DNA from 2 places in the Streptomyces sp. URMC 124 genome. Region 2 is predicted to be linked to the other one. Evidence: predicted binding sites of a transcription regulator. Region 2 holds the regulator's gene; the other holds the start of a gene.

The links. The regulator HspR, encoded in region 2, represses chaperone genes until heat shock. The targets are predictions, from matches to a motif close to TTGAGNNNNNNNNNCTCAA.
Region 1: lon (endopeptidase La) is a predicted target of HspR. The motif match lies at 1,703-1,721, and genes of this name have one in related genera.

Annotation. Positions count from the first base shown of each region.
Region 1 is NZ_JBPQTS010000071.1:1,605-5,844, reverse strand. It holds gene ACSNOG_RS16790 (NAD(P)-dependent oxidoreductase) at 1-504, opposite strand, end outside; gene ACSNOG_RS16785 (helix-turn-helix domain-containing protein) at 635-1,636, shown strand; gene lon (endopeptidase La) at 1,744-4,146, shown strand; gene ACSNOG_RS16775 (MarR family winged helix-turn-helix transcriptional regulator) at 4,231-4,240, opposite strand, start outside.
Region 2 is NZ_JBPQTS010000103.1:4,906-9,145, reverse strand. It holds gene grpE (nucleotide exchange factor GrpE) at 1-573, shown strand, start outside; gene dnaJ (molecular chaperone DnaJ) at 622-1,794, shown strand; gene ACSNOG_RS21090 (heat shock protein transcriptional repressor HspR) at 1,799-2,248, shown strand; gene ACSNOG_RS21085 (hypothetical protein) at 2,315-2,815, opposite strand; gene ACSNOG_RS21080 (Scr1 family TA system antitoxin-like transcriptional regulator) at 2,897-3,184, shown strand; gene ACSNOG_RS21075 (DUF397 domain-containing protein) at 3,197-3,430, shown strand; gene ACSNOG_RS21070 (hypothetical protein) at 3,338-3,715, opposite strand; gene ACSNOG_RS21065 (DUF1203 domain-containing protein) at 3,803-4,240, shown strand, end outside.

The sequences.
Region 1 (4,240 bases), on a different contig from region 2:
GGCGGTGTCGTAGAGGGAGGCGACTCCCGCGTCGTCCCCGAGGTCCACCGGGTCGCCCAGGCACGCCAGGGTCTCCCGGTGCTCGGCGAAGGCGGGCGTGGAGCCGCTGTAGAGCAGCATGACCGCGGGACTGCCGATGCCGGGCGGCGTCGACATGATCGCGCCGTCGAGGTAGCCGATGCCGTGCCCGGCGGCCCAGGAGGCGCTCGCGCGGGCCTGCTCCGGCGAGCCGGAGGTGAGGTTGACGAGCGTGCGGCCGCGCAGCCCGCCCGCCAGCGGGCCGAGGAGGCCGTGGACGGCGTCGTAGTCGGACAGGCAGGCGATGACCAGGGGGCTCGCCGCCACGGCCTCCGCGGCGGTCGCGGCCCGTGCGGCGCCGCGGGCGACCAGCGCCTCGCCCTTGCCCGCCGTGCGGTTCCAGACGGTGGTCTCGTGGCCGGCTTCCAGGAGGGCGCCGGCCAGGGCCGTACCCATCGAACCCAGACCGAGAACGGTCACCTTCATGGGTGGTTTCTCCCCGTGTGTCACAGAAGTTGATCAAGTGCGACCAGCCTCGCACCGGCTCCGTGGCCCCGACAGTGGCAGGAGTGACGTCCTGCGAAAAATTCCTGCCACCCCGCCTAGGCTGCTGATCATGAGCGCCGGAACCGTGGCCGTGGCCGTGATCGACGACGACGTCCCCCTGTGGGACCTGTACGAACTGGGGGTCGTCTGCACCGTCTTCGGCATCCCGCACCCCGACCTCGCCGACCCCTGGTACGACCTGCGCGTGTGCTCCGCCGGCGGCGGCGAGCCCCAGCCCGGCTCCTTCGGGCTCGCGCTGCGCACCTCGTACGGCCTCGACGGGCTGGAAGGGGCGGACACCGTGATCGTCCCGTCGGTGCCCGAGGCGTGCATCGAGGGCGAGCGCGAGCTGCCCGCCGAGCTGCTGGAGGCCCTGCGCCGGGCCGCGGACTCCGGCGCCCGCATGGTCTCCCTGTGCGCCGGGGCCTTCGCCCTGGCCGCCGCCGGCATCCTCGACGGGCGCCGCGCCACCGCCCACTGGATGCACACCGAGGCCCTCGCGCGCCGCCACCCGCGCGTGCGCGTGGACGACTCGGTCCTCTACGTCGACGACGGCGACGTCCTCACCAGCGCCGGCGTCACCGCGGGCCTCGACCTCTGCCTCCACCTCGTCCGCCGCGACCTCGGCGCCCACGTCGCCAACCAGCTCGCGCGCCGCCTGGTGGTGCCCGCCCACCGGCCCGGCGGGCAGGCCCAGTACGTGGACCTCTCCGTGCCCGAAGCCGACGACGACAGCCTCGCCCCCGTCCTGCAGTGGGCCCGCGAGCACCTCGACCGCCCCCTGTCCGTCGACGACCTCGCCGCCCGTGCCGGCATGAGCTCCCGCACCTTCTTCCGCCGCCTCCATGCCGCCACGGGCACGACCCCGCTGCAGTGGCTCCTGGTCCAGCGCCTGGCCCGCGCCCAGTCGCTGCTGGAGTCGACGGCCCTGTCCGTCGAGCGCGTCGCCGGCCTGAGCGGCCTGGGCACGGCCGCCAACCTCCGCCGCCACTTCACCCTCCACTTCGGGGTGACGCCCACGGACTACCGGCGCTCGTTCCCGCCGGGGACGCCCGGGACGGCGGTCGCCTGACGCGACCCGGACCGGTGATCGCTCAGAGCGAACACCGGAGGGGGAACATCCGGACCCCGGTACGCATTGAGTCGGCATAGCTCAACTTGCCTGCCTAAGGGGAGATCATGGCTTCGATGTCCACACCGCTCACCCTGCCCGTGCTGCCCCTCGACGACGAGGTCGTCCTGCCCGGCATGGTGGTGCCCCTCGACCTGTCCGACAGCGAAGTGCGGGCCGCCGTCGAGGCCGCACAGGCCGCCGCGCGGGGCGGCGGCACCAAGCCGCTGGTGCTGCTCGTGCCGCGGGTCGACGGCACCTACGCGGGCGTCGGCACGCTCGGCAGCGTCGAGCAGGTGGGGCGGCTCTCCGGCAGCGGCGACCCCGGCGCGCTCATCCGCGGTGTCCGCCGGGTGCGCATCGGCGCGGGGACGACCGGGCCCGGCGCCGCGCTGTGGGTCGAGGGCACCACGATGGAGGAGATCACTCCCGACCCCCTCCCGGGCGCCGTCGCCGAGCTCGTCAAGGAGTACAAGGCGCTCGCCACCAGCTGGCTGCGCAAGCGCGGCGCCTGGCAGGTCGTCGACCGCGTCCAGCAGATCGAGGACGTGGGCCAGCTCGCCGACAACTCCGGCTACTCGCCCTTCCTGACCGTCCAGCAGCGCGTGGAGCTGCTGGAGACCGCCGACCCGGTGGCCCGGCTGAAGCTCGCCGTCGGGTGGCTCGGCGAGCACCTCGCCGAGCAGGACGTCGCCGAGACCATCGCCAAGGACGTCCAGGAGGGCGTCGACAAGCAGCAGCGCGAGTTCCTGCTGCGCCGCCAGCTGGAGGCCGTCCGCAAGGAGCTCGCCGAGCTCAACGGCGACCCGGAGGACGAGTCCGGCGACTACCGCGCCCGCGTCGAGGCCGCCGGCCTCCCGGAGAAGGTGCGCGAAGCGGCCCTGAAGGAGGTCGACAAGCTGGAGCGCTCCTCCGACCAGAGCCCCGAGGGCGGCTGGATCCGCACCTGGCTGGACACCGTGCTGGAGATGCCCTGGAACGAGCGCAGCGAGGACGCGTACGACATCCCCGGCGCGAAGGCCGTCCTCGACGCCGACCACGCGGGCCTGGAGGACGTGAAGGAGCGGATCACCGAGTACCTGGCGGTGCGCAAGCGGCGCACCGACCGGGGGCTGGGCGTGGTCGGCGGGCGGCGCGGGGGCGCGGTGCTCGCGCTCGTCGGCCCGCCCGGCGTCGGAAAGACCTCGCTGGGCGAGAGCGTCGCCCGCGCCATGGGGCGGAAGTTCGTCCGCGTGGCGCTCGGCGGCGTCCGCGACGAGGCCGAGATCCGCGGCCACCGGCGCACCTATGTCGGCGCGCTGCCCGGCCGGATCGTACGGGCGGTCAAGGAAGCCGGTTCGATGAACCCGGTCGTCCTGCTCGACGAGATCGACAAGGTCGGCTCGGACTTCCGCGGCGACCCGGCCGCCGCCCTCCTGGAGGTCCTGGACCCGGCGCAGAACCACACCTTCCGGGACCACTACCTGGAGGTTGAACTCGACCTGTCCGACGTCGTCTTCCTGGCGACCGCCAACGTCCTGGAGGCCATCCCCGAAGCCCTCCTGGACCGCATGGAGCTCGTCCGCCTCGACGGCTACACCGAGGACGAGAAGGTCGTCATCGCCCGCGACCACCTCCTGCGCCGCCAGCTGGAGCGCGCGGGCCTGGAGCCCGGCGAGGTCGTCGTGGAGGACGCCGCCCTGCGCAAGCTCGCCGGCGAGTACACCCGCGAGGCGGGCGTGCGGAACCTGGAGCGCGCCGTCGCCCGGCTGCTGCGCAAGGTCGCCGCCCGGCACGAACTGGGCGAGCAGGAGCTGCCGTTCACCATCGGCGCCGAACAGCTGCGCCCGCTGATCGGGCGCCCGCACCACACCCCGGAGTCCGCGCAGGATCCGGCCGAGCGGCGCACGGCGGTGCCGGGCGTGGCGACGGGGCTCGCGGTCACGGGCGCGGGCGGCGACGTGCTGTTCGTGGAGGCTTCCCTGGCCGATCCGGAGACGGGCGGCGCGGGCCTGACCCTCACCGGCCAGCTGGGCGAGGTCATGAAGGAGTCGGCGCAGATCGCGCTGTCCTTCCTGCGCTCGCACGGCGCGGAACTGGAGCTGCCCGTGGGCGACTTCAAGGAGCGCGGCGTCCACCTGCACGTGCCGGCGGGCGCCGTCCCGAAGGACGGCCCGAGCGCGGGCATCACCATGACGACGGCGCTGGCGTCGCTGCTGTCGGGCCGCCGGGTGCGGCCGGACGTGGCCATGACCGGCGAGGTGTCCCTCACGGGGCGGGTCCTGCCCATCGGCGGCGTCAAGCAGAAGCTGCTGGCGGCGCACCGGGCGGGCGTGACGACGGTGATCATCCCGAAGCGGAACGAGCCCGATCTGGACGACGTGCCGGCCGAGGTGCTGGCGAAGCTCGACGTCCACCCGGTCTCCGACGTCCGCCAGGTGCTGGCGCTGGCCCTGGAACCGGCCGCGGCGGAGGTGGCCGTGGCGGCGTAACGGCGGCAACGGCGCGGGGCCCGTACCTCTTCACGAGAGGTACGGGCCCCGCGCCGTTTTCCGGTTCACGCGCCGTCTTGCGGCTCAGGTGTGG
Region 2 (4,240 bases):
GACAAGGCGGGCCCGGGCTCTGCCCCCTCCGGCGAGGAGCTGGTGGAGGTGGGTCTGAAGGCCCAGCTGGACCAGGCCCAGGCCGCGCTCGGCGAGCGCACCGGGGACCTCCAGCGCCTCCAGGCGGAGTACCAGAACTACCGCCGCCGGGTCGAGCGGGACCGGGTCACGGTCAAGGAGATCGCCGTCGCGAACCTCCTGTCCGAGCTCCTGCCCACGCTCGACGACATCGGCCGCGCCCGCGACCACGGCGAGCTCGTCGGCGGCTTCAAGTCCGTCGCCGAGTCCCTGGAGACGATCGTCGCCAAGATGGGGCTGCAGCAGTTCGGCAAGGAGGGCGAGCCCTTCGACCCGCTGGTGCACGAGGCGCTGATGCACAGCTATGCGCCCGACGTCACCGAAACCACGTGCGTGCAGATTCTGCAGCCGGGGTATCGGATCGGCGAGCGCACGATCCGCCCCGCGCGGGTCGCCGTCGCCGAGCCCCAGCCGGGCGCCCAGGGCCCCAAGGGCGAGGGCGAAGAAGCCGGTGCGGGCTCCGAAGAGGAGAGCGGTGGCCCCGACAAGGGCTGACGCTGACCCGATGAATCACCGCAGGGAACGGAAGGAGGGACACCGAGGATGAGCACGAAGGACTTCCTGGAGAAGGACTACTACAAGGTCCTCGGTGTCCCCAAGGACGCCACCGAGGCCGAGATCAAGAAGGCGTACCGGAAGCTCGCCCGCGAGTACCACCCGGACGCCAACAAGGGCGACGCCAAGGCCGAGGAGCGCTTCAAGGAGATCTCCGAGGCGAACGACGTCCTGGCCGACCCCAAGCGGCGCAAGGAGTACGACGACGCCCGCGCCCTCTTCGGCAACGGCGGCTTCCGGCCGGGCCCGGGCGGCGCGGGCGGCGGCTCCTTCAACTTCGACCTGGGCGACCTCTTCGGGGGCGCCCAGGGCGGGGGCGGCGGCACCGGCGGCTTCGGCGGCGGCCTCGGCGACGTCTTCGGCGGCCTGTTCAACCGCGGCGGCACGCGCACCCAGCCGCGCCGCGGCCAGGACATCGAGTCCGAGGTGTCCCTGAGCTTCACCGAGGCGGTCGACGGGGCCACCGTGCCCCTGCGCATGTCCTCCTCGGCGGCCTGCAAGGCCTGCTCCGGCACCGGCGACAAAAACGGTACGCCTCGCGTCTGCCCGACCTGTGTCGGCACCGGCCAGGTGTCGCACGGCTCCGGCGGAGGCTTCTCCATGACCGACCCGTGCCCCGACTGCAAGGGCCGCGGCCTCATCCCGGAGAACCCCTGCGACACCTGTCACGGCAGCGGTCGCGCCAAGTCCTCGCGCACCATGCAGGTCCGCATCCCCGCCGGGGTTTCCGACGGCCAGCGGATCCGGCTGCGCGGCAAGGGCGCCCCGGGCGAGCGCGGCGGGCCCAACGGCGACCTCTACGTCGTCGTGCACGTCGGCTCGCACCCCGTCTTCGGCCGCAAGGACGACAACCTCACCGTCACCGTGCCCGTCACCTTCCCGGAGGCGGTCCTCGGCGGCGAGATCAAGGTGCCCACCCTCGGCGGCCCCCCGGTCACCCTCAAACTGCCGCCCGGCACGCCCAACGGCCGCACCATGCGCGCCCGCGGCAAGGGCGCCGTGCGCAAGGACGGCACCCGCGGCGACCTGCTGGTCACCGTGGAGGTGACCGTCCCCAAGGACCTCGGCGACAAGGCCCGGGAAGCCCTGCAGACCTACCGTGAGGCCACCGCGGACCAGGATCCGCGGGCAGAGCTCTTCCAGGCCGCGAAGGGAGCGTGACCCCATGGATGGGACCGGCCGACGGCGCAATCCGTACGAGCTGACCGACGAGTCGCCGGTCTACGTCATCTCGGTCGCCGCGCAACTGTCGGGGCTGCACCCGCAGACCCTCCGGCAGTACGACCGGCTCGGCCTGGTCTCACCCGACCGCGCCGCCGGGCGCGGCCGGCGCTACTCCGCGCGGGACATCGAGCAGCTGCGGCAGGTGCAGCAGCTGAGCCAGGACGAGGGCATCAACCTCGCCGGCATCAAGCGCATCATCGAGCTGGAGAACCAGGTGGCCGCGCTCAAGGCGCGCGTCGCCGAGCTGCAGGGCGCCGTCGAGGGCGCCGCGGCGGCCCGGCAGCAGGCGGAGGCCGCGGTCCACGCCTCGTACCGCCGCGACCTGGTCCCGTACACGGACGTCCAGCAGACCAGCGCGCTGGTGGTGTGGCGCCCGAGGCGCGACCAGTAGGGGCACGGAATTCTTCGGCAGGGCCGGGTGAGCGGACAGCTCACCCGGCCCTGCCGTTTTCGGTCCTCACCCGGGGAACAGATCGGTGACCGCCTCGACGGCCATCATCCACATCGGCTGCCCGCCCGTGCCGAACGCCGCGGCGAGCGCGTAGCCGACGGAGGCGTCGGCCGGGGCCACATCCGCCCCCTCCTTCCACGCGGCCAGCACCCAGCCGTCGCCGCCGGAGGAGAAGTCCCCGATGTGCCGCCGGTCCTTCAGCAGCCGGCTGCCGTCGAGGGAATCCGGCACGAGGCGGTATGTGATCCCGTCGCGAACGACGACCACGGCGTACGAGCGGCGCGACAGCTTCCCCTTGCGCGGGGCGAGACGGACGGCCCCGCCGCCGACGGTCATGACCAGGTGAGCACCGTTGCGCGTCCCGACGGGGACGTGAACGTCGGTCTCGGCCCCGGCGGCCCGCTCCACGACGGCCGGCGGTATGGAGCCGCCCCGCACCTCCAGCCGCCCCGCGTCGCTGTCCAGCAGGACGGTGATCTCACCGAAGCGGTCGTCGAGGTGCGTCATGGGGGGATGCTCCTTCAGCGCGGTCGGTCCTGATGGTGAGCACGCGCAGCTCCGGCCCGACAGTTCCGCTCCGCAGGCCCGTTGTCCGGGGGCGCGGGTCCGGCGTGTTGGCGTGACGGCAGGAGTACGGCGCGGATCGTTCCCTTCGAGCGGGACGGGTTCACCGAGGCATCGTTCCCGATGCTGTACGCCGAGGCGACGACGCGCCGGTTGGACACGGTTCAGATCGACATTGCGCACGGCAGCGTCTTCCTCGACGAAGAAGAGCGGTTGGCGAGCTACAGGCGTGTGCTGGACGATGTCGAGCGGGCGGCCCTGTCGCCGGCGGCGTCCCGGGACCTGATGCATCGCATCGCGCAGCAGTTGTAGGGGGCAGAAACGATGTCGCAGGTCATCTGGCAGAAGAGCTCGTATTCCGCCAGCACCACGGGGAACGAGTGCGTCGAAGTGGCAGCAGCAGGGGGCAGCGCGCTGATCCGGGAAAGCGATGACCCCGGAACCGTCATAACCACCCCTCCGGGGTCACTGCGGGCCCTCATACTCGCGCTGAGAGCGGGCGCGCTGCATGCGGCGGGCGACGTCTCGTTTGGCGTCGCGGGTCAGGGACTCCGGTAGCGCCCGGAAGGCGGTCGGCCGGACGTCGAGCATGCTGCGGATCTCCTCTCCGGTCGCGACGGTGAGGAGGAGGTCGCACCGCCACTGCGGGGAGACCTCGGGCCGGTGCCGGAGGTCGTGGGCGAACAGGGGGAACAGGTAGTGCGTCGCAGCCGCCGCGGCGTGCTCGCGCACCCACTCCAAGGGGAGCCGCCGGCTGAAGTCCAGCGCCGCGGCTTCCTCCTCCAGGAGCAGGAGTTGCTGCGTGCTGACGGCCCGGATGGTGCGGGGGACGTCGTCGGTCATGAAGCCTCTTCTCGTAACGGGTGGAGCGGCGAGCTCCGTGGCTGATTTCCGCCAGCGGGACGCGCCCCGGCCGCGGACGCTGGACGCATGACTGCATACGCCCGCCTCGCGTTCACTCCCCTCCCCATCCCGGCCGATGCCCTCGCCGAACTCCGCGTTCTCGACGACTCCGGGCGGGAGTTGCGGCCGTACACCGCGCGCGAGGATGGCGTTCCGCTGGAGTGCGTCGGGAGCCCGCTGCGCTGTTGCCTGCGGTCCATCGAGCCGGGCGAGCGCGTGGCCCTCGTCTCGTACGCGCCGCTGCGGCGGTGGGCCGGGGCGACGGGGGCCGATCCTGGGGCCTACGACGAGGCCGGGCCGGTGTTCATCCACGCCGAGGAGTGCGGAGGCCCGCAGGGGGCCCAGGGCGGCGGCTACCCCTTCGCGCGGCCTGGAGCGCTGCGCACCCTCCGCCGATACGACGCCGAAGGCCGCATCGTGGGCGGCCGCCTCTTCGAGATCCCCGAGGGCGCCGAGGCCGGCTTC